One region of the Burkholderia sp. 22PA0099 genome, then DNA from elsewhere that is predicted to be linked to it. Evidence: predicted binding sites of a transcription regulator. Region 1 holds the regulator's gene; the other holds the start of a gene.
The links. Region 1 encodes LexA, which represses DNA repair genes until DNA is damaged. Its sites were predicted from a motif close to ACTGTATNNNNATACAGT; they were not measured.
Positions count from the first base shown of each region.

Region 1 (10,489 bases):
GGTTATCCGATCGACGAAATCGCCAACCTGGCGAAGTCGCTCAACGTCGATCTCGTGGTGGTGGGCCATCGCTGCCGCAGCGGTTTGTCTCGCTGGTGGATGGGCGCGGGCAATACACAACTGCTCGACCGCGTGTCGTGCAGCATCCTCGTGGCCTGCTCGTCGGCCGACGAGCAACGCGAGGAGCGGGCAAAGGAACGCGAGGCAGCGGCCAGCGCGGCGGCATGAGGCGTTGAAGGGGCCGACGAGGCCATGATTGAGGCGGCGCGGCTGGCCGCCTCGACTCTGCCGCGCGGGCCGCGGCAGTCAACCATCAGCGATGCAGATCGATCGCACTCAGTTTCCATCCGAACAGGCCGCTGCGACGGAAGATCGCCGCGTAGCGAGCGTCGCCGGCATTACGCTGATACACCACCACGAATTCATTAACGCTCTGATAAGCGGCGTTCGCCTGCGGCGCTGTGCTCGGGCCTGGCACGCCGCTGGCCGGTGGTGCAGCGGAGGCGGGCGGTGCAGGCGTGGGTGCAGGGGCAGGAGCAGGCTGATCGAGCGTAGGCGGGTGTTCGCCCGGATCGCCACGCGGCGGCAGCCCGCTCAACAGCGCGGCGACGCCTTCCGGCGTGGCATACGCATCGACGAGCGGCCCGATCAGCGCGGAGCCGATCATCGCGCCGAGCATGGCGAGCGGATTGTTATGGCGTTGGAGATCGATGCGACGCATCAACTCATCGGCCAGTTGCTGCTTGAGGCTGATGCGCAACGCCGGGTAATCGACGAAGCGGCTGATCGCCTGCGCATCGCGCGCATCGACAGCCTGCTTGAGATCGCGCAGGGCGAGATACGGCGAGGCGAACGCATAAATCACCGTGGCCAAGACGAGCAGGGCGACGACGACCCATGCCAGCGGCTTGAGCCAGCCGCGGCGAGGCGAAGAACCGGGGGATAAGGAAACGGGCACGGGGCCTCCGCGTGGATACGGTCAGTATCCAGAGACGGCTCAGACGGCCGAACGTTCCTGGGCGATGCAATCGTCGATCATGCGGCACACCGCATCGATCGAGCCGACCATGATGAGCCGCGACGACCCGTGATAGACGCGTACCGGCGCGCGCCGAGCCGGCTCGGCGTGATGGAGCCCGGCATTCAGCGAAACGCGGGCAAAGGCCGGCAGCGCCGATGGCAGCAAGGAAGCCGGCTCGGCCGCCCCGGAGGAGGCCGGTGCGCCGACATCAGCCGCGAGCGGTGCACAGGGCGTGCGACCGCGCAGATGGCGCAGACGACCGAATTGACGGAAAGGCAGCAGACGAGCGAGGCGTTCCATGGCGTTTCTCCAGATCGGGGCAGCGTGGCGGGACGGCGGGAATCAGAGTTCGCCGGACCGGATCAGACCGACGGCAATACCTTCGAGCGCGAACTCCGCGCTGCCGGCCTTCACGAAGATGTTTTCGTAATCGGGGTTCTCGGCAATCAGTTCGAGGCCCGTGGAATGGCGCTTCAGGCGCTTGACCGTGACGTCGTCGCCGAGCCGCGCGACGATGATCTGGCCGTCCTTCGCCTCGGTGCGCTTCTGCACGGCGAGCAGGTCGCCGTCGAGGATGCCGGCGTCGCGCATCGACAGGCCGCGCACCTTCAGCAGGTAATCGGGTTTGCTCGTGAACAGCGCCGGATCGCAGGCGTAATGCTGCGAGATGTGTTCTTGCGCCAGGATCGGGCTGCCTGCCGCCACCCGGCCGACCAGCGGCAGCGAAAGCTGCATCAGCCCCGCGTGGGGCAGCGTGAACTGATAGGGGGAATCCTCGAGGCCGAGCAGGCGGATGCCGCGCGACGCGCCGGCGGCCAGCTCGATCACGCCCTTGCGGGCCAGCGCCCGAAGGTGCTCCTCGGCCGCATTCGGCGAACTGAAACCCAGCTCGGCCGCGATTTCCGCCCGGGTGGGCGGGAAGCCGGTGCGCTCGATCGCGCGGCGGACCAGATCGAATACTTGCTGCTGACGTGCGGTGAGTTTGGTCATGATCAACTGTATGGATAGACAGTGATCTGTATTTTTATACAGTAGTTCGGGAATTTCAAGCGTTACTTGAAGTTCGTCGCTATGACGCCGGTTCCGACGCCATCAAAGGGCGTTCCAGCGCCGGTTTCCATGCCTCAACCGTCCGTCGGGCGGTCTTTACCACTTTTTCTTCTAAAAGAATGAATAACGATTATTTTTAATGATGAAAGCTGTTCGCTAGACTGACCCGACATTGCAAAAAACGATCCACGAACCTTTGGAGATCACCGGGATGGTCAAGCGCAACACGGGGCTGGCAGGCGGCGTTCGCCGTCTTATCGCAACACTGGCGGTCGGCGCGGCGGCGCTGGGCGGGGCCACGCATGCACTGGCGGACACGACGTTGCTGAACGTCTCCTACGATCCGACCCGCGAACTGTATCAGGACATCAACCAGGCCTTCGGCAAGGAATGGAAGGCCAAGACGGGCGAAACCGTCACGTTCAAGCAGTCGCACGGCGGTTCGGGCGCGCAGGCGCGCTCGGTGCTCGACGGCCTGCAGGCCGACGTGGTGACGCTGGCGCTGGCCTGGGACATCGACGCGCTGGCCAACAAGGGGATCGTCGCCAAGGATTGGCAGAAGCGCTTGCCCGACAACGCCTCGCCGTACACCTCGACCATCGTGTTCCTGGTTCGCAAGGGCAACCCGAAGGGCATCAAGGATTGGGACGATCTGGTGAAGCCGGGCGTGTCGATCATCACGCCGAACCCGAAGACCTCGGGCGGCGCGCGCTGGAACTACCTGGCGGCCTGGGCCTACGCCCTGCACAAGCCGGGCGGCAACGAGCAGACGGCCAAGGATTTCGTCTCGAAGCTCTACAAGAATGCCGGCGTGCTCGATTCGGGCGCGCGTGGCGCCACCACCAGCTTCGTGCAACGTGATATCGGCGACGTGCTGATCGCCTGGGAAAACGAGGCGTTCCTGTCGCTGAAGGAATTCGGTCCGGACAAGTTCCAGATCGTGGTGCCGTCGGTCAGCATCCTGGCCGAGCCGCCGGTGGCGGTGGTGGACAAGGTGGTCGACAAGAAGGGCGACCGCAAGCTGGCCGAGGCCTACCTGAACTTCCTGTACAGCAAGGAAGGCCAGGAAATCGCGGCGCGCAACTTCTATCGCCCGCGTTCGAAGGACGTGCCGGCCGAGCTGACCAAGCAGTTTCCGAAGCTGAAGCTGTACACGGTCGACGACACCTTCGGCGGCTGGACCAACGCGCAGAAGACGCACTTCGCCGACGGCGGCGTGTTCGACTCGATCTACAAACCGCAGTAACGCTTCCGGCGCGCAGCCGGAAGCCGGCGGCGCGCTCCCGAGGGGCGCGCCGCCACGCAGCAGAACCCGAGGCGGCGCGGCAATACACGGCACGCGTGGCCCGATATAACGCAGCACCCAGCGCGGCCGCCCGGAAATCTCCCGGCGGCCGCGTCTCCCAAGTCAACCTAGGAAGCGCTTTCGCATGACGACGTACACCTTCCGCAAGCCGAGCGCATTGCCCGGCTTCGGCTTGACGCTCGGGATCACGGTGGCCTATTTGAGCCTCGTGGTGCTGATACCGCTTGCCTCCACCTTCCTCAAAACGGCCACGCTGACCTGGGACCAGTTCGTCGCGGCGACCACCTCCGCGCGCGTGGTGGCGTCCTACCGGCTCACGTTCCTCGCGGCGCTCGGTGGCGCGCTCATCAATGCCGTGTTCGGTTTCCTGGTGGCCTGGGTGCTGGTGCGCTACACGTTCCCGTTTAAGCGGCTGGTGGACGCGATCGTCGACCTGCCGTTCGCGTTGCCCACCTCGGTGGCCGGCATTTCGCTGGCCGCCGTCTACGCGCAGAACGGCTGGCTCGGGCAATACCTGGTGCCGCTCGGCATCAAGGTGGCGTTTACGCCGCTCGGCGTGCTGGTGGCGCTGACCTTCATCGGCCTGCCGTTCGTGGTGCGCACGGTGCAGCCGGTGCTGGAGGATTTCGAGCGCGAGCAGGAAGAAGCCGCGGCCTGCCTCGGCGCGACGCGTTGGCTGACGTTCCGCCGCGTGGTGCTGCCGGCCGTGCTGCCGGCGCTGCTGACCGGTTTCGCGCTCGCGTTCGCGCGTGCGCTCGGCGAATACGGCTCGGTGATCTTCATCGCCGGCAACGTGCCGATGAAATCCGAAATCACCTCGTTGCTGATCATCACCAAGCTCGAACAGTACGACTACGCCGGCGCGACCGCGCTGGCCGTGGTGATGCTGGTGGTGTCGTTCGCGATGCTGTTCCTGATCAACACGCTGCAATGGGTCCTGCAACGCCGCACCAGCCGCGGCGCAAGCGGCCCGGCGCCGGCCGCGACCACGGCCACGGCCGTCACGGCGGGAGGTGCGCAATGAGCCGCCAGACCAATCCGGGTTCCGCGCTGGCCGCAGGCAACGTCGCGCCGCGCGCCACGGCGGCGCGCCGTCACAATCCGGTCAGCGAGTCGCGCGTCACGCGCTGGGTGCTGACCGGCGTCGCGCTGCTGTTCCTGGCCGGCTTCCTGGTGGTGCCGCTCGCCGCGGTGTTCGCGCAGGCGCTGGCCAAGGGCATCGGCTTCTACTTCGAATCGCTGGCCGATCCGGACGCCTGGTCGGCGATCGTGCTGACGGTCACGGTGGCCGCGATCGCGGTGCCGCTGAACCTCGTGTTCGGGGTGTGCGCGTCATGGGCGATCGCCAAGTTCGAGTTTCGCGGCAAGGCGTTCCTGACCACGCTGATCGACTTGCCGTTCTCGGTGTCGCCGGTGATCTCGGGCCTCGTATACGTGCTGATGTTCGGCGCGCAGGGCTGGCTCGGGCCGTGGCTGGAAGCGCACGACATCCAGATCATCTTCGCGGTGCCGGGCATCGTGATGGCGACCATCTTCGTGACGTTCCCGTTCGTCGCGCGCGAGCTGATCCCGCTGATGCAGGCGCAGGGCAACGACGAGGAAGAGGCCGCGCGCGTGCTGGGCGCGTCGGGATGGCAGATCTTCCGCCGCGTGACGCTGCCGAACGTGCGCTGGGGCCTGCTGTACGGCGTGATCCTGTGCAACGCGCGGGCGATGGGCGAATTCGGCGCGGTGTCGGTGGTGTCGGGCCATATCCGCGGCCAGACCGACACGATGCCGCTGCACGTCGAGATTCTCTACAACGAATACAACTTTTCGGCCGCGTTCGCGGTGGCATCGGTGCTGGCGCTGCTCGCGCTCGTGACGCTGGCGCTCAAGCTGCTCGCCGAACGCCGGATGTCGGCCGAACTCGCGAACGCGCGCGCCGCCGCCGCATCGCACTCCTGAAGAGGCACACGAAATGGGTATCACCGTACGCAATCTGCACAAGCAATTCGGCGACTTCACGGCGCTCGACGACGTCTCGCTCGATTTCCCGCCCGGCGAACTGGTGGCGCTGCTCGGGCCGTCCGGCTGCGGCAAGACCACGCTGCTGCGCGTGATCGCGGGCCTCGAGCACGCGGACGCCGGCCAGGTCGTGCTGCAAGGCCAGGACGTGGCCGATGTCGGCGCGCGCGAGCGCCAGGTCGGCTTCGTGTTCCAGCATTACGCGCTGTTCCGCCACATGACGGTGTTCGAGAACGTGGCGTTCGGCCTGCGCGTGAAGCCGCGCAACGAGCGCCCGTCGGAGGCCGTGATCCGCGAGAAGGTGCATGAACTGCTCAAGCTCGTGCAGCTCGACTGGCTCGCGCCGCGCTACCCGTCCGAGCTGTCGGGCGGCCAGCGCCAGCGCATCGCGCTGGCCCGCGCGCTGGCCGTGGAGCCGAAGGTGCTGCTGCTCGACGAGCCGTTCGGCGCGCTCGACGCGAAGGTCCGCAAGGAGCTGCGCAGCTGGCTGCGCCGCCTGCACGACGATCTGCACATCTCGACCATCTTCGTCACGCACGATCAGGAAGAGGCGCTCGAAGTGGCCGACCGGATCGTGGTGCTGAATCGCGGCCACGTCGAACAGGTCGGCAGCCCGCAGGATGTCTACGATCATCCGCAAAGCGCGTTCGTGTACGAATTCCTCGGCGCGGCCAACAAGCTCGACGGCACGGTGCACGGCGACGGCTTCGTGGCCGACGGCGCGGCCGGCCCGATCTCGGTGGATGCCGATTTCGCGGGCCGCGCGCACGCCTACGTGCGTCCGCACGACCTGCAGATCGTCGGCGGCGCCGATGCGCGCTCGGACGGCATCGCCGTGGACGTGCGGCGCGTCGTGCCGCTCGGCGGCGCGGTGCGCATCGAGCTCGAACCGCGCTCGGGCGGCTCGGTGCTCGAAGCCGAACTCGATCGCGACACCTGGCGCGCGCTGGCGCTCGGCGTCGGCGACGGTGCGCTGGCGGTGCCGCGCCACGCACGTGTGTTCCCGGCTCGTTGAGCCGACAGCAACCATAGCGGCAAGGCGGCCGCGCTCGGGCCGCCGTTTGGTTTTTCATCGATAACGACAACGCCCATGAGAGGCTGACCCATGAATTTCCAGCAATTGCGCTTCGTTCGGGAAGCGGTACGCCAGAACATGAACCTGACCGAGGTGGCGAACGTGCTGTACACGTCGCAATCGGGCGTCTCCAAGCAGATCAAGGATCTCGAGGACGAACTCGGCGTGGATATCTTCATCCGCCGCGGCAAGCGCCTGACCGGCCTCACCGAGCCGGGCAAGGCCGTGCATCAGCTGATCGAGCGCATGCTGCTCGACGCCGAGAACCTGCGCCGCGTGGCGCGCCAGTACGCCGACCAGGACAGCGGCCACCTGGTGGTGGCGACCACCCACACGCAGGCGCGCTACGCGCTGCCGAAGGTGATCCGCCAGTTCACCGACGTGTTCCCGAAGGTGCATCTGGCGCTGCGCCAGGGCAGCCCGCAGCAGATCGCGCAGATGATCCTGAGCGGCGAGGCCGACATCGGCATCTCGACCGAGGCGCTCGACCGCTATCCGGACATCGTGACGTTCCCGTGCTATTCGTGGCACCACATCGTGGTGGTGCCGAAGGATCACCCGCTGGTGGGCCGCGAGAACCTCACGCTCGAGGAGATCGCCGAATATCCGATCATCACCTACGACCAGGATTTCACGGGCCGCTCGCATATCGACCAGGCGTTCACGAAGGTCGGTGCGGTGCCCGACGTGGTGTTGACCGCGATCGACGCGGACGTCATCAAGACCTACGTGGAACTGGGCATGGGCATCGGCGTGGTGGCGGCCATGGCCTACGACGCGGAGCGCGACATCAATCTCGTCGCGCTCGATACCGAGCACCTGTTCGAGGCCAGCACCACGCGCGTGGGCCTGCGCAAGGGCGCGTTCCTGCGCTCGTATGCCTACAAGCTGCTGGAAATGTTCGCGCCGCACCTGACCGAGGCCGAGGTCGCCGCGCAACTGAAGGAAACCGCCGTCTGATCGCGCGCGCCGGCTTGCCTGGCGCGTGCCTCGCCCGAACCGCCGCGCAGTCGCGAGGACTGCGCGGCGGTTTGCTTTTTAGCGGCGCGGCATACGATTCGCGCGCTTCCCGGAATCAGGGCAAAACCTTGTTGCGCGACGTTCGGCGAACGTCCAGCATAGGCGCTTCCCGGAACCAACAAAAACGGAACGGGAGGCGCGCACCGCATGTTTCCGGTCATGAAATCGAAAGGCCCGGTGGTGCGAATGTCTTCGTTCCCGTCGCCGCACGACCCGTTTTCGATCGCTGTCCGAATCGGGTCGGCAAACGTTTGCTCAACATGAAAACCACACCTTGGGCGCCGGGCCCAGACCTGTGAGGAGAGTACGCATGGATTTCCAGATTCGCCGCCGTGTCCTGGTCGCCGCGCTTGCCGGCGCCGCAGTTGCCGTCGCGCCGCTCGGCGCCTATGCGCAGTCGGCCCACAAGCCGAAGGTCGCGCTCGTCATGAAGTCGCTCGCCAACGAGTTCTTCCTGACCATGGAAACCGGCGCGAAGGATTACCAGCAGCACAATCCGGCGCTGTTCGACCTCGTCACCAACGGCATCAAGGACGAAACCGACACCGCGAACCAGATCCGCATCGTCGAGCAGATGATCGTCTCGAAGGTCGACGCAATCGTGCTGGCGCCGGCCGATTCGAAGGCGCTGGTGCCGGTGGTCAAGAAGGCCGTGGATGCCGGCATCATCGTCATCAACATCGACAACCGGCTCGATCCGGACGTGCTGAAGTCGAAGAACCTCAACGTGCCGTTCGTCGGCCCCGACAACCGCAAGGGCGCGCGCAAGATCGGCGACTACCTGGCCAAGCACCTGAAGGCCGGCGACGAGGTGGGTATTCTCGAAGGCGTGTCGACCACCACCAACGCGCAGCAGCGCACGGCCGGCTTCCAGGACGCGATGAAGGCGGTGGGCGCGAAGGTGGTGTCGGTGCAGTCGGGCGAATGGGAAATCGACAAGGGCAACGCGGTGGCCTCGGCCATGCTCAACGAATATCCGAACCTGAAGGCGCTGCTGTGCGGCAACGACAGCATGGCGATCGGCGCCGTATCGGCCGTGCGCGCGGCCGGCAAGGCGGGCAAGGTGATGGTGGTCGGCTACGACAACATCAATGCGATCAAGCCGATGCTGCAGGACGGCCGGGTGCTGGCCACGGCCGATCAGTACGCCGCCAAGCAGGCCGTGTTCGGCATCGATACCGCGCTGAAGGCGATTTCCGAGCACAAGAAGCAGTCCGACCTGTCGGGCGTGGTCGAAACCCCGGTCGACCTGATCGTCAAGAAGTAAGGGCCGCGCATGGCGACGATTCCCTCTGCCGCGCCCGCGCGGGGCGGGCCGGTGCTCGAGGTGTCGGGCGTCGGCAAGACCTACGCGGAGCCGGTGCTGGCCGACGTCTCGCTGGCCCTGAACGCCGGCGAGGCGCTGGCGCTGACGGGCGAGAACGGCGCGGGCAAGAGCACGCTGTCGAAGATCGTCGGCGGGCTGGTGGTGCCGACGGCCGGCACGTTGAGGCTGGCGGGCGAGGCGTTCGCGCCGGCCAGCCGGTCCGAGGCGGAGGCGGCCGGGGTGCGGATGGTGATGCAGGAGCTGAACCTGCTGCCCACGCTGACTGTTGCCGAAAACCTGTTCCTGAACCGCCTGCCGCGCCGCTTCGGCGTGATCGACCGGCGCCGGCTGCGGGCCGACGCGCACGAGGCGATGGCGCGCGTCGGGCTCGATGCGATCGATCCCGACACGCCGGTCGGCGCGCTCGGCATCGGCCATCAGCAGATGGTCGAGATCGCGCGCAACCTGATCGGCGACTGCCGCGTGCTGATCCTCGACGAACCCACCGCCATGCTGACCGCGCGCGAGGTCGAACTGCTGTTCGCGCAGATCGACCGGCTCAAGGCGCAGGGCGTGGCGCTCGTCTATATCTCGCATCGGCTGGAAGAACTGGCGCGCGTGGCCGAGCGCGTGGCGGTGCTGCGCGACGGCCGGCTGGTGCATGCCGGGCCGATGGGCGAGGTGTCGAGCGCGCGGCTCGTCGCGCTGATGGCCGGGCGCGAGGTGGGCGAGCATATCGATCTCGGCGAGCGCCGGATCGGTGCGCCGCGCCTGGCCGTTCAAGGGCTCGCGCGCGGCAACGCGGTGCGCGACGTGTCGTTCGAGGTGCGCGCCGGCGAGATTTTCGGCATCTCCGGGCTGATCGGAGCGGGGCGCACCGAGCTGCTGCGGCTGATTTACGGCGCGGATCGCGCCGAGGCCGGCACCGTGTCGCTCGATACGGCGGGCCAGGGCCTGCAGCCGGTGCGGATCGCCTCGCCGTCGGATGCGGTGCGCCACGGCATCGCGCTGATCACCGAGGATCGCAAGGGCGAGGGGCTGCTGCTGTCGCAGCCGATCGCGGCCAACGTCTCGCTCGGCCAGCTCGGGCGCCTCGCGCGCGGCGGGGTGGTCGATACCGCGCGCGAACACGCGCTCGCGCAGCGCCAGATCGACGCGATGCGGATTCGCACGCGCGGCCCGGCGCAGCCCGTGGGCGAACTGTCGGGCGGCAACCAGCAGAAGGTGGTGATCGGCCGCTGGCTCGCGCACGACATGGCGGTGCTGCTGTTCGACGAGCCGACGCGCGGCATCGACGTCGGCGCCAAATTCGATATCTACGCATTGATGGGCGCGCTGGCGCGCGAGGGCCGCGCACTGGTGGTCGTGTCGAGCGACCTGCGCGAGCTGATGCTGATCTGCGACCGGATCGGCGTGATGTCGGCGGGCCGCATGACGGCCGTGTTCGAGCGCGGCGCCTGGACCCAGGACGCCTTGCTCGCCGCCGCCTTTGCCGGCTTTTCGCGCCGCGATGCCACGCCGGCCCCGCTGCCGGCCGTCGCGCCGGGCAGCGCCGCTGATTCGACCCCAGGAATTCATTCATGAACGAACCGATCGTCCCTGGCCGCGAGGCGGCCAAGCCTGCCGCAGCGTCCGACAGCGCCGCGCCCGACGCGGTGGCGCCGGCCGCGCGACGCCTGTCCGGCACGCGTCTCGGGCTGTCCA
Region 1 covers NZ_CP163165.1:2,575,700-2,586,188, reverse strand. Annotated here, with positions in the region: gene AB4851_RS26880 (universal stress protein) at 1-228, shown strand, start outside; gene AB4851_RS26875 (DUF2939 domain-containing protein) at 314-958, opposite strand; gene AB4851_RS26870 (hypothetical protein) at 998-1,321, opposite strand; gene lexA (transcriptional repressor LexA) at 1,364-2,011, opposite strand; gene AB4851_RS26860 (sulfate ABC transporter substrate-binding protein) at 2,283-3,317, shown strand; gene cysT (sulfate ABC transporter permease subunit CysT) at 3,502-4,401, shown strand; gene cysW (sulfate ABC transporter permease subunit CysW) at 4,398-5,324, shown strand; gene AB4851_RS26845 (sulfate/molybdate ABC transporter ATP-binding protein) at 5,338-6,399, shown strand; gene AB4851_RS26840 (CysB family HTH-type transcriptional regulator) at 6,490-7,419, shown strand; gene AB4851_RS26835 (sugar ABC transporter substrate-binding protein) at 7,790-8,746, shown strand; gene AB4851_RS26830 (sugar ABC transporter ATP-binding protein) at 8,756-10,369, shown strand; gene AB4851_RS26825 (ABC transporter permease) at 10,366-10,489, shown strand, end outside.

Region 2 (10,489 bases), 950 kb from region 1:
TCCAGACCGTGACGAGCATCGACTGCGCCAGGTCGGCCGCGTCGCCGGCGGCCCGCGACGAGGCGGTCTGGAACAGCGTCGCCGTTCCGCCGAAGGCAAGGCCCCAGAGCGCGATGCACGCCAGGAGCACGATCGCCGAATGCCCGAATTGGCTGGCCACCAGGGCCGAAGCGGCGAACGCGACGATGCTCGTGCGGATGAGCGGTGCCAACCACCGGTCGACCCGCATCCCGGTCAGCCAGATGCCGCCCAGCGCCGCCAGGCCGAACACGAGCAGCGCCACGTCGACGCGAACGCCCGATTGCAGGAACGTCAGCCACGGCGCGATGTACGTGTAGAGCATGTTGTGCGCGAGCACGTACAGCACGGTGAGCGCCAGCACGGGGCGCAATCCCGGCAGAACCAGCACTCGGCCGACGCGGTGCGCCGCGTCGCCCGTCTTGCCCGGGAAGTCCGGCACACCCAGCCTCACCCAGGCCCACAAGCCTACAGCCAGCAGCGACATCACCCCGAAGGACCAGCGCCAGCCGACCAGGCCACCGAGCAGTGTTCCTGCCGGAATGCCGATCGACAGCGCCAAGGGCGTCCCCACCATCGCGACCGCGATGGCCCGCCCCTGCCATGCAGGCGCCACCATGCGCATCGCATGTCCCGCCAGGAGCGCCCAAAGCAGCCCCGAGAACACGCCCGCGCCGAACCGCGCGACGAGCGTCAGCGCGAATGAGCTCGACAGGGCGGTCACCACGTTGACCAGGCAGAAGCCGCCGATGGCCGTCAGCAGCAGCGGCCGGCGACGCCAGGCCTGCGTGGCCTTGACCAGCGGAATCACGGCGACCACCGAGCCCAGGGCATACAGCGTCACCAACTGCCCGGCCGCACCGACGGAAATGCCGAGATCGGTGGCGATGGCGGGCAACAGGCCGGCCGGCAACGCCTCGCTCAGGATGGCCACGAACCCTGCCGCGGCCAGGGCGAGCAGGCCGGCCCAGGGGAAGCGGTTCGCCTCACGCATGATCGCGCCCCTGGATGGGCCGCCGGCGGGCGACGGGATCGCGGTGCCGAAATTTGCAGGATGTGGCTTGCATCGCATTGCCTTCGAGAAGAGAAGGCCTTCACGATAGGGAAGACATCATTCCGGATAAAGGTGGGTACACTTCCTATCTCTCATGACTGGAATGTCCGGAGTGAAGCCCATGATGCTCGACAGCCTCGACGATTTCGCCGTGTTCGTGCAGGTCGCGGAGACGCGCAGCTTCGCCGAGACCGCCCGATCCACCGGCGTCTCGGCCTCGGCCGTGGCCAAGCGGATGGCCCGCCTGGAGGAACGCCTGAAGGTACGGCTCCTGCACCGCAGTACGCGAAGCGTCACCCTGACGGCCGAGGGCGCGATGTTCCTCGCTCGTTGCCGGCGCGTCCTGGACGAGGTTCAGGGCGCCGAACACGAGCTGTCACGCGCCGCCGGGGCGCCGCAGGGCCGCCTCAAGGTGAGTCTGCCGATGGTCGGTACGCTGTTCCTGCCGTTGCTGGCCGAGTTCATGCGCGCGCATCCCGCCATAGCGCTTCATCTCGATCTCAGCAACCGGATGGTCAACGTCGTCGAGGAAGGATTCGACGCGGTCATCCGCACCGGAGAGCCTGAAAGCTCCGCGCTGAATGCTCGTGCCCTTGGAAGCTGGCGCATGCTGCTGGTCGCGTCGCCGGCTTATCTGGCGCTCAGAGGCCGGCCCGAGCGGCCGGCGGATCTGGCCGGGCACGATTGTCTGCACCACTGCTTCGACGGCACCGGCAAGCTCGAACGCTGGCCGTTGGCCTGGGGCGACGAGGGCGAGATCCCGCTGCCGGTGTCGATGGTCGCGAACCATCTGGAGGGGCGGTTGTGTTTCGCGGAAAACGGGCTGGGGATTGCCTGCCTGCCCGAGTTCACGGTGCGCGAGGCGCTGGCGGCAGGACGGCTCGAAGTCGTCCTTCAGGATTTCACCGAGTTGCACCGAGTCACGTTCCGCATGTTCTGGCCATCCTCCCGCCACCCTTCGCCGAAAGTGCGGGCGCTGGTCGACTTTCTCGTCGAGAAGATGGCCGCCGAACGGCCCTAGCATTGCGACGCACTCGGTATTTGTCTGATCACTGCCGCCCGCGCTTTCTTCGTCCTGCCGTGCCGCAGACGATGCGACGCCCGCAGCATCATGCGCAGGCTCGGGTGAGCCGCGCCAAGTCGGCGGGACACCCTGGTCAGGTCCGCGAGCTGCGCTCCATCTCGGCAAACTCCGAAACACGCGGTTCAGGTTGCCAACCGTCATTCGTCAGGTCGCCCGCTACCCGAATGCGCGCGCGCAACTGGCCGTCCATGCCAATCGCGGCCCGGTGAAAGCGGGCGGCAGTTGGCTGAGACGGCACGCCGAATTCCAGGGGCCGGCGCCGTAGCGCGATCGATACGCTCGCCTAGCGTGGCGCCTGCTCGTCGCCGCTGCCCGGCTCGGCGGCACATTCCTGCAATAGCAGCGCAGCCAGTTCGTCCGGTTGGTCCAACATCACCGCGTGTCCGCAGGGCAGCGTATGAACGGTCCACCCCGCCTCGTGCCTGAGCTTCTCGTAGGTGGAGGCAAACCAGTTGCCGCCGTTCCGGGTGGCAAACAGGAACGTGCGCCGGGACACTCGCGTCGCATCCACGCCGGCCCGAACGCCTTGCACGAACGTCGCCAGCGGCTGCGGCACGCTCGTCGCGTCGACCCATGCGGCATCGGCCTCGTTGACGTTGAACAGACGGGCCGGAATCGGCGGCAACATGCCGCCATTCGCGCCGGCCTGCGCCAGAAACGCCTGTGCCATCTCCGGGCCGGTGATGTCGACGAGCGACTGCCCATCGGTGGGCGCATAGGCGTCGATGTAGAACAGCGAGCGGATCCGTGCGCCGATCTCGTTCGCGACACCCGTCACGACCATGCCGCCATAGGAATGGCCGCACAGAATGGCGTCGTCGATATTCTCGAACTTGAAGACGTTGACGATGTCCTGAATGTGCGTGTCGAGATTGATCGCGCGATCGGCCAGATGCGAGCGCTCGCCGAGCCCCGTCAGCGTGGGCGTATGGACCTCGTGCCCCGCCGCTCGAAGCTTGCGCGCCAGACGCGCATACACCCAGCCGCCCTGATAGGCGCCGTGGACCAGAACGAATGTTGCCATCGTGTTTTTCCTTTCCTTTGTTGATCGATGTAATGCGAGCACCGGGCTCGCGACTTAATTTTTCGATCCGGGCCTCCGGCGGGCGCGCAGCAGGATCAGCGCGATGCCCACCGTGACCAGGCACGCCGCCGCCACGTCCCACGGCCGTGGCGTGTCGCCCATGACGAACGTGTCCAGCGCCAGCGTGACGGCGGGAATCAAGGCCGGCAGGCTGGTGCCGACTTCCGCCCCCAGCAATTCCGCCGACCTGCCGAAGGCATACACCGCGACCGTGGTCACCAGTACGCCTTGAAACACGGCTTGCAGCAGCACGTCGGCCGGCTTTGCGTGGAGGATCCCGACCGGCAGCGCCAGCAGGTAGACGGGCAGATACAGCACCGCCGAGCCCACGGCGATGAGCGCGGTGGCGCGAAGCGCCGGCACGCGCCGGGCGCGGACAAAGGCGGCAAAGGCCGCCCACATCAGCCCCGTGGCGAACAGCACGAAATGGCCCGTCGCCAGGCCGCCCGCCGTCCCAACGAACGCCGCGATGCCCGCCAGCGTCAGGCCGATTCCCAGCCAGCGCGCCGGGTTGATGCGCTGCGCATGGCGCACCCGGCCCAGCAGCACGGAGGCGATCGCCATGACGCCGGGGTTCAGTGCGCCGGCCGCAGCGGCGGGCGCCGTCTTCACGGCCAGCGACAGCAACAGCACATAGGGCGCGCCGAACAGCGCAACCATCGCCAGCACGCCGACCAGGCCCGGGCCGTCGGTCGCGATGCCACCGCGGACCAGCACCGGCAGCAGCAAGGTAGCCGCCACGCCGAAACGCAGTGCGGTCAGGTCATAGGCGGTCAACCCGGTGGTGACGCCGAGACGCAGCAGGATCAACGATCCCGACCAGATCAGGATGGCCGTGGCGGCCCACATCAGGCCGAACGTCAAATTGCGGGAAGGGGACACGAGACATTGCCGGTTTCATTGGATTGACGGCATGGTATGGTCCGAACGACGTTTACAAAAACGAAATTTACTTCTCCTATGAAACAGGAAAACTCAACGCTGGCGATACCGCCGTCGATGCGCACGCTGAGTCTGGAAGCGCTGCGCAGCTTCGTGGCGATCCAGGAAACGGGCTCGTTCCGGCGCGCCGCGGCCAGGGTCAACCTCTCGCCATCCGCCGTCAGCTTGCAAATCGCCCGGCTCGAAGCGCTGCTCGGGCATCGTCTGCTCGAACGCGATGCGCGGCGGGTGTCGCTGACCGAACACGGCGAGCTGTTGTTGCGGCAGGCGCGCAACCTGTTGGCGCTCAATGACGAAACCCTTGCGCTGTTCTCCCGGTCGTCGCTCGAAGGACGCGTGGTGCTCGCCGCGCCGCACGATCTCGGCAAGACGTTCGTGCCCGAACTGCTGCTTCAGATGGCCGAGCGCCATCCGCGCATTCGCATCGATGTGCAGTTGGGCGCGTCGTCGAGCGTGATGCACGGTTTCACGAAAGGACGCAGCAATGTCGTGCTGTTCAGCGACGTCGGCCCGCCGACCATACCGTCCCGGAAGGTCTGGTCCGAACCGTTGGTATGGCTCACGGCGCGCGGCGGGCGCGCGATTTCCGTCGACCCCTTGCCGCTGGCCGTGGCCGTGACGGGCTGCGCCTGGCGCGAAGTGGCCCTGAACGCACTGGAGGCGGATGGCCGGGCCTATCGCATCGCCTATAGCAGCGACGCGCCCGCCGGCCAGGCGGCCGCGGTGCGCGCCGATCTGGCCATTGCGGCCTTGCCCGCGTCCATGTCGGACGAGGATCTGCTGCCGGCCCCGCTGGCTGCGGCATTGCCCGAATTGCCCGAGACGCACGTCCGGGTCGCGCACGACGACGGAGAGCTGGCTGCGGCGTTGGCGGCGGTGGCGCACGACGTCGCACTTCGGAGAGCGGCGAAGATCGACTGAGTCGTGGAGACTGCCCAGCCGGCATCGCGATGGTGTTCACATGGCGATGGACGGCATGCCAGCCGATCGCGTTCCCTGAACCGGAAAGTTACCGGTACCGTGGTACGCGAAATCGAGCGAAAGCTTCACCTGCTCCGATCCGTTTTGGCCGGCGCGATGCAATGTCTTGCAATGAAAGAACACGACATCGCCCGGCCTCATCTCGACTTCCACGCGCGTGTCGATGACATCTCGATTCTCGGCCAGCGTCTCCCGGAAAAAAAGCGCATCGTCGAAACGCCGCCGCTCGAGGAGCCTCCGATGCGAGCGCGGTATGAACTCGATCGCGCCGTTTGAAGAACGCTCGAAACCGAGCGCCAGCCTCGCCGACACCAGGCCAGATTCCTGTTTGCCCTCCGGCAACTGGCTCAGGGCAGGAGGATCATCGATATCGCGCTGGATTGCGGCTACAGCAGCCCCAGCGCGTTTACCGCGATGTTCCGGCGAAACTTCGGCGTCCCGCATCGCAGCCCGCCCGATTTGCGGCCCGGCCTGCCCTTCGATTCCGCCCCAAAAGCGATTTCATTTTCCGCTTGCGCTCCCCGCCCGCCCACGTAAAATACTGTATGTATATACAGTATTGGTGATGATGTGGAACTGCAGAAGAAGCTCGAGGTATTGGCCGATGCGGCAAAGTACGACGCTTCCTGCGCCAGCAGCGGCGCACCCAAGCGCGGTTCGCGCGGTGTTGCCGGGCTCGGTGCCAGCATCGGCGCAGGCATCTGTCACAGCTTTACGCCGGACGGGCGCTGTGTGTCGCTCCTCAAGATCCTGCTCACCAACTTTTGCCTGTACGACTGCCAGTACTGCGTGAACCGCCGCTCCAGCAATGTGCCGCGCGCACGATTCACGCCCGAGGAAGTCGTCGATCTCACGCTCGATTTTTACCGGCGCAACTATATCGACGGCCTGTTCCTCAGTTCGGGCATCATCCGGTCGTCCAACTACACGATGGAACAATTGGTGCGCGTGGCGCAATCGCTGCGGGAGGACCACCAGTTCCGCGGTTATCTGCATCTCAAGACCATTCCGGACGCGGACTCCGAACTCATCGCGAAAGCCGGCCGCTATGCGGATCGTCTGAGCGTGAACATCGAATTGCCGACGGACGGCAGCCTCGCGCGCCTCGCGCCGGAAAAGAACCTGCGAACCATCAAGCTGGCGATGGGATCGATCCGGCTTGCCCAGGAAGAGGCGCAGACCGAGACGAAGGCTCCACCGTTCACACCGGCGGGGCAAAGCACGCAAATGATCGTCGGGGCCGACCAGACAAACGATCGCACCATCCTGCAGACGGCCGAATCGCTCTACGGCTCGTTCAAGCTCAAGCGCGTTTACTACTCGGCCTTCAGTCCGATCCCAGACAGCCCGTCCTCCTTGCCCGCGCAGGCGCCCCCTCTGCTGCGCGAACATCGGCTTTATCAAGCCGACTTTCTGCTGCGCGGATACGGCTTCCGTGCAGACGAACTGTTCGAGCAAAGCGCAGATCTGACGCTTGATATCGATCCGAAGCTCGCGTGGGCGCTCGCTCATCGCGAGCATTTTCCTGTCGACCTCAACCGCGCGCCGCTTCGCATGATCGCGCGCGTGCCCGGCATCGGCATGCGCAACGCAAAACGCATCGTCGAATTGCGGTGCACGCGTCGCGTCCGTTACGAGGATCTGGTGCGTCTGCGCTGTCCGATGGAGAAAATCCGGCCGTTCGTGGTGACGCAGGATTATCGCGCCGCCCTGCATGATGCGTCGTCGGAGACACTGCGCCGCGTACTCGTGCCACCGCCGGTGCAACTCGCGCTGCTGTAAGGACGGCCGATGCGTACCATCGTGATCGAAGATCGCTTTGCCGCGTGGCGCGCGGCCTCGCTTGCGGCCCTCGCCGAAGACCTTCCGCCGGCGTCGATCCACTGGCATCTCGCGGAGGCGATCGAGATGCCGCAGCAGCAAGCCTTGATCGACTACGCGCCGGAATCGCCAGGCACGCCCGCGGCTTCACCCCGCCGTGCCGAAGTTCAGGTGTCGAAGGCGTTCGCGGCGCTGCTGAAAGACGCCGCATCGTTTCGCGATCCTCAGCGCTGGGCGTTTTTATACAAGGTGCTGTGGCGCTGGCATCACGGCGACCGCTCGGCGGCATCGCCCGCCGATTCCGACGGCTCACGCCTTTACCGCATGGCCAAGAGCGTGCGCCGCGCCCAGCACGACATGATTGCCTATGTGCGATTTCGCAAGCAGCCGAACGGCCAGGCCGCTCCCGAATACCTTGCCTGGTACGAGCCCGACCACGACGTGCTCGAGTGGGCCGCGGAACATTTTGCGCAGCGCATGGGCCGATCCTCATGGCTCATCACCACCCCTCGCGGCGCCGCCTTCTGGGACGGCGGCCAGTTGCATCTGGACACGCATTGCGCGTTGCCGGGTGGTCATCGTCACGACACCGAGGATGAGGCCGAGGCATTGTGGCTCGCGTATTACCGGAGCACGTTCAACCCGGCACGATTGAACGAAAACGCGCTGGAGCAGCATATGCCGGTGCGTTTCTGGAAGGGCTTGCCCGAGGCGCGTTTGATTCCCGGCATGATCAGCGAAGCCAGGAGCGGCGCGCGGCGGCTCGCTCAAGCCAGCGGTGTCGGCACGCTGGCCGGCAAAGCGATTGCTGTCGAAGCCGACGCGGCGCAACCGGTTCGAGAGCAAGCCTCTTCGCTGGATGCTTGCCGACGTTGCGACTTGTGGCGGAACGCTACGCAGGCGGTGGGCAGCGCGGGACCGAGCAGCGCTCGAATCATGTTGATCGGCGAGCAACCGGGCGATCAGGAAGACCTGAGCGGACAACCGTTCGTCGGGCCGGCGGGACAACTGCTCGACGTTGCCATCGAGCGCGCGGGCTTGTTGCGCGATCAGGTCTATCTGACCAATGCAGTGAAGCATTTCAAATGGGAGCCGCGCGGCAAACGCCGTTTGCACAAAACGCCCGTGCAACGTGAAATCGAAGCCTGCCATTACTGGCTCGAGCGTGAACTGGACACGGTGCGACCTGCCGTGATCGTGGCGCTCGGCGCCACGGCGCTCACCACGCTGCTGCGCAGGAAAGCCAGCCTTGGAGATTACCTGAATGCACCTTTCGAGATCGATGGTGGATGGGCCATCGCCACCTATCACCCGTCGTTCGCATTGCGCCAGCAGGATGGAAACTCGCGCGACCAAGTGCTCGATGACATGACCCGGGCACTCGTCCTTGCGCGTGAAATGGCCGATGCCTGGCGCTGATCAGTGCTGCGCCGGGGCATCCGAAGAATGACCTGTGCATCCTTCGGATCATTTTTGTGCCAGGAGGTGAACATGGCTTCGCGATGCCCACGGCCCCTGGGCAGGTGTGCCGGCAACCCTCAGTTGCAGGGATCAAGCCAACGCCAGCCGATGGGCTGGATAGGCTGAAAAAGAAAAAGCCCCGCAAGTCCGAGAACTTGCGGGGCTTTGTCACCGCCTAATGGCGGAGACGGAGGGATTCGAACCCTCGATCCAGGTTTTGGCCCAGATGCTCCCTTAGCAGGGGAGTGCCTTCGACCTCTCGGCCACGTCTCCCAAACTGTCGATCGCGCTAGGGAGGCAGCGCGACGAGAACGAAATTCTATCTGGACACGACACTCAGGTCAAATGTTTCGGCACGTTTTTTAGCGGAAACAGACAACCTGTTGCGCACCCATGCCGCCATTGAGTACGACACGGCGTTGTCATCGATCGCGAGCCCCGAAGAACCCGCGTCGATACCAGGCCGAATTCAGGCCTGGTCGAGCTCGAACGCCTTGTGCAGCGCGCGCACGGCCAGTTCCATGTACTTCTCGTCGATCAACACCGAGATCTTGATTTCGGAGGTCGAGATCATCTGGATGTTGATGCCCTCTTCCGACAGCGTGCGGAACGCCGTGCTGGCCACGCCCACATGCGAGCGCATGCCGACGCCGACCACCGACACCTTCGACACCTTCGGGTCGCCGAGCACCTGCTCCGCGTTCACATGGCCCTTGACCTGGTTGGTCAGGATATCCATGGCCCGCTGGTAATCGCCACGGCCGACCGTGAACGTGAAGTCGGTCTTGCCCGCCACGCTCTGGTTCTGGATGATCATGTCGACGTCGATATTGGCGTCGGCGACCGGGCCGAGGATCTGATAGGCGATACCCGGCTTGTCGGGCACGCCCATCACCACGATGCGGGCTTCGTCGCGTTGAAATGCGATGCCGGAAATGACTGCCTTTTCCATGGTCTCGTCTTCTTCAAAAGTAATCAGGGTGCCCGACTTCATTTCCTGGTCGAGCGCAATCAGGGGATCGGTCAGGCTCGACAGCACGCGCGTCTTGACGCGGTACTTGCCGGCGAATTCGACCGAGCGGATCTGGAGCACCTTCGAGCCGAGGCTGGCCATTTCCAGCATCTCCTCGAACGTGACGCGATCGAGGCGGCGCGCGTCGTCCACCACGCGCGGGTCGGTCGTGTACACGCCGTCGACGTCCGTGTAGATCAGGCATTCCTCGGCACCGAGCGCGGCCGCAACCGCCACCGCCGAGGTGTCCGAGCCGCCGCGGCCCAGCGTGGTGATGTTGCCTTCCGGGTCGACGCCCTGGAAGCCCGTGATCATCACGACCTTGCCGGCCGCGAGGTCCTGCTTCACGCGCACGTCGTCGATCGACTGGATGCGGGCCTTGGTGTAGGCGTTGTCCGTCTTGATCGGCACTTGCCAACCCGCGTAGCTGACAGCGGGCACGCCGATGTCCTGCAGCGCGATCGCCAACAGACCGACGCTGACCTGCTCGCCCGTCGACGCGATCATGTCGAGTTCGCGCGGGCTGGGCTGGCTCGAAATTTCCTTCGCGAGACCGAGCAGGCGGTTCGTTTCGCCGGACATCGCCGACGGCACGACCACCAGCTGGTGACCGGCCTGATGCCATTTCGCGACGCGTTTCGCGACGTTCTTGATGCGCTCGACCGAGCCCATCGAGGTGCCGCCGTATTTGTGTACGATGAGTGCCATTGTCGTTCAGTACTGGAGATTGACCGCGCGGGCGCGCTGCGCTGAACGCCGCGCTGCCGTTCGGTCACGCGGCTTTTGGCAGTGGACGACGACGAGGAAGACGGCGGGAAGCAACACGCTGGCGTGGCGGATTTGCCCGGAAGGCGGATCAGGCCGCGCAGACCGGGTACGTCACGCGGGAAACCTGCACAAAATGCTCGAAATATCGAGCCGAGCAAACGCCTGAGCGTACTCTATCGAGGTCTGCTTGACAAGTTTGCCGATTTGATCTGGCACCACATAAGAAAATGCCCCAATTTGGAGCGATATTTCGGGGCCTGATCA
Region 2 covers NZ_CP163165.1:1,621,248-1,631,736, reverse strand. Annotated here, with positions in the region: gene AB4851_RS22880 (MFS transporter) at 1-1,012, opposite strand, end outside; gene AB4851_RS22875 (LysR family transcriptional regulator) at 1,194-2,093, shown strand; gene AB4851_RS22870 (alpha/beta fold hydrolase) at 2,440-3,222, opposite strand; gene AB4851_RS22865 (DMT family transporter) at 3,235-4,104, opposite strand; gene AB4851_RS22860 (LysR family transcriptional regulator) at 4,159-5,103, shown strand; gene AB4851_RS22855 (phytanoyl-CoA dioxygenase family protein) at 5,140-5,475, opposite strand; partial or broken gene AB4851_RS22850 (helix-turn-helix domain-containing protein) at 5,470-5,604, shown strand; gene AB4851_RS22845 (putative DNA modification/repair radical SAM protein) at 5,734-6,945, shown strand; gene AB4851_RS22840 (UdgX family uracil-DNA binding protein) at 6,955-8,403, shown strand; tRNA gene AB4851_RS22835 (tRNA-Ser) at 8,625-8,718, opposite strand; gene AB4851_RS22830 (aspartate kinase) at 8,915-10,165, opposite strand; gene tilS (tRNA lysidine(34) synthetase TilS) at 10,487-10,489, opposite strand, start outside.
Region 2: a site for LexA is predicted at 5,704-5,721, ahead of AB4851_RS22845 (putative DNA modification/repair radical SAM protein). Genes of this name have one in related genera too.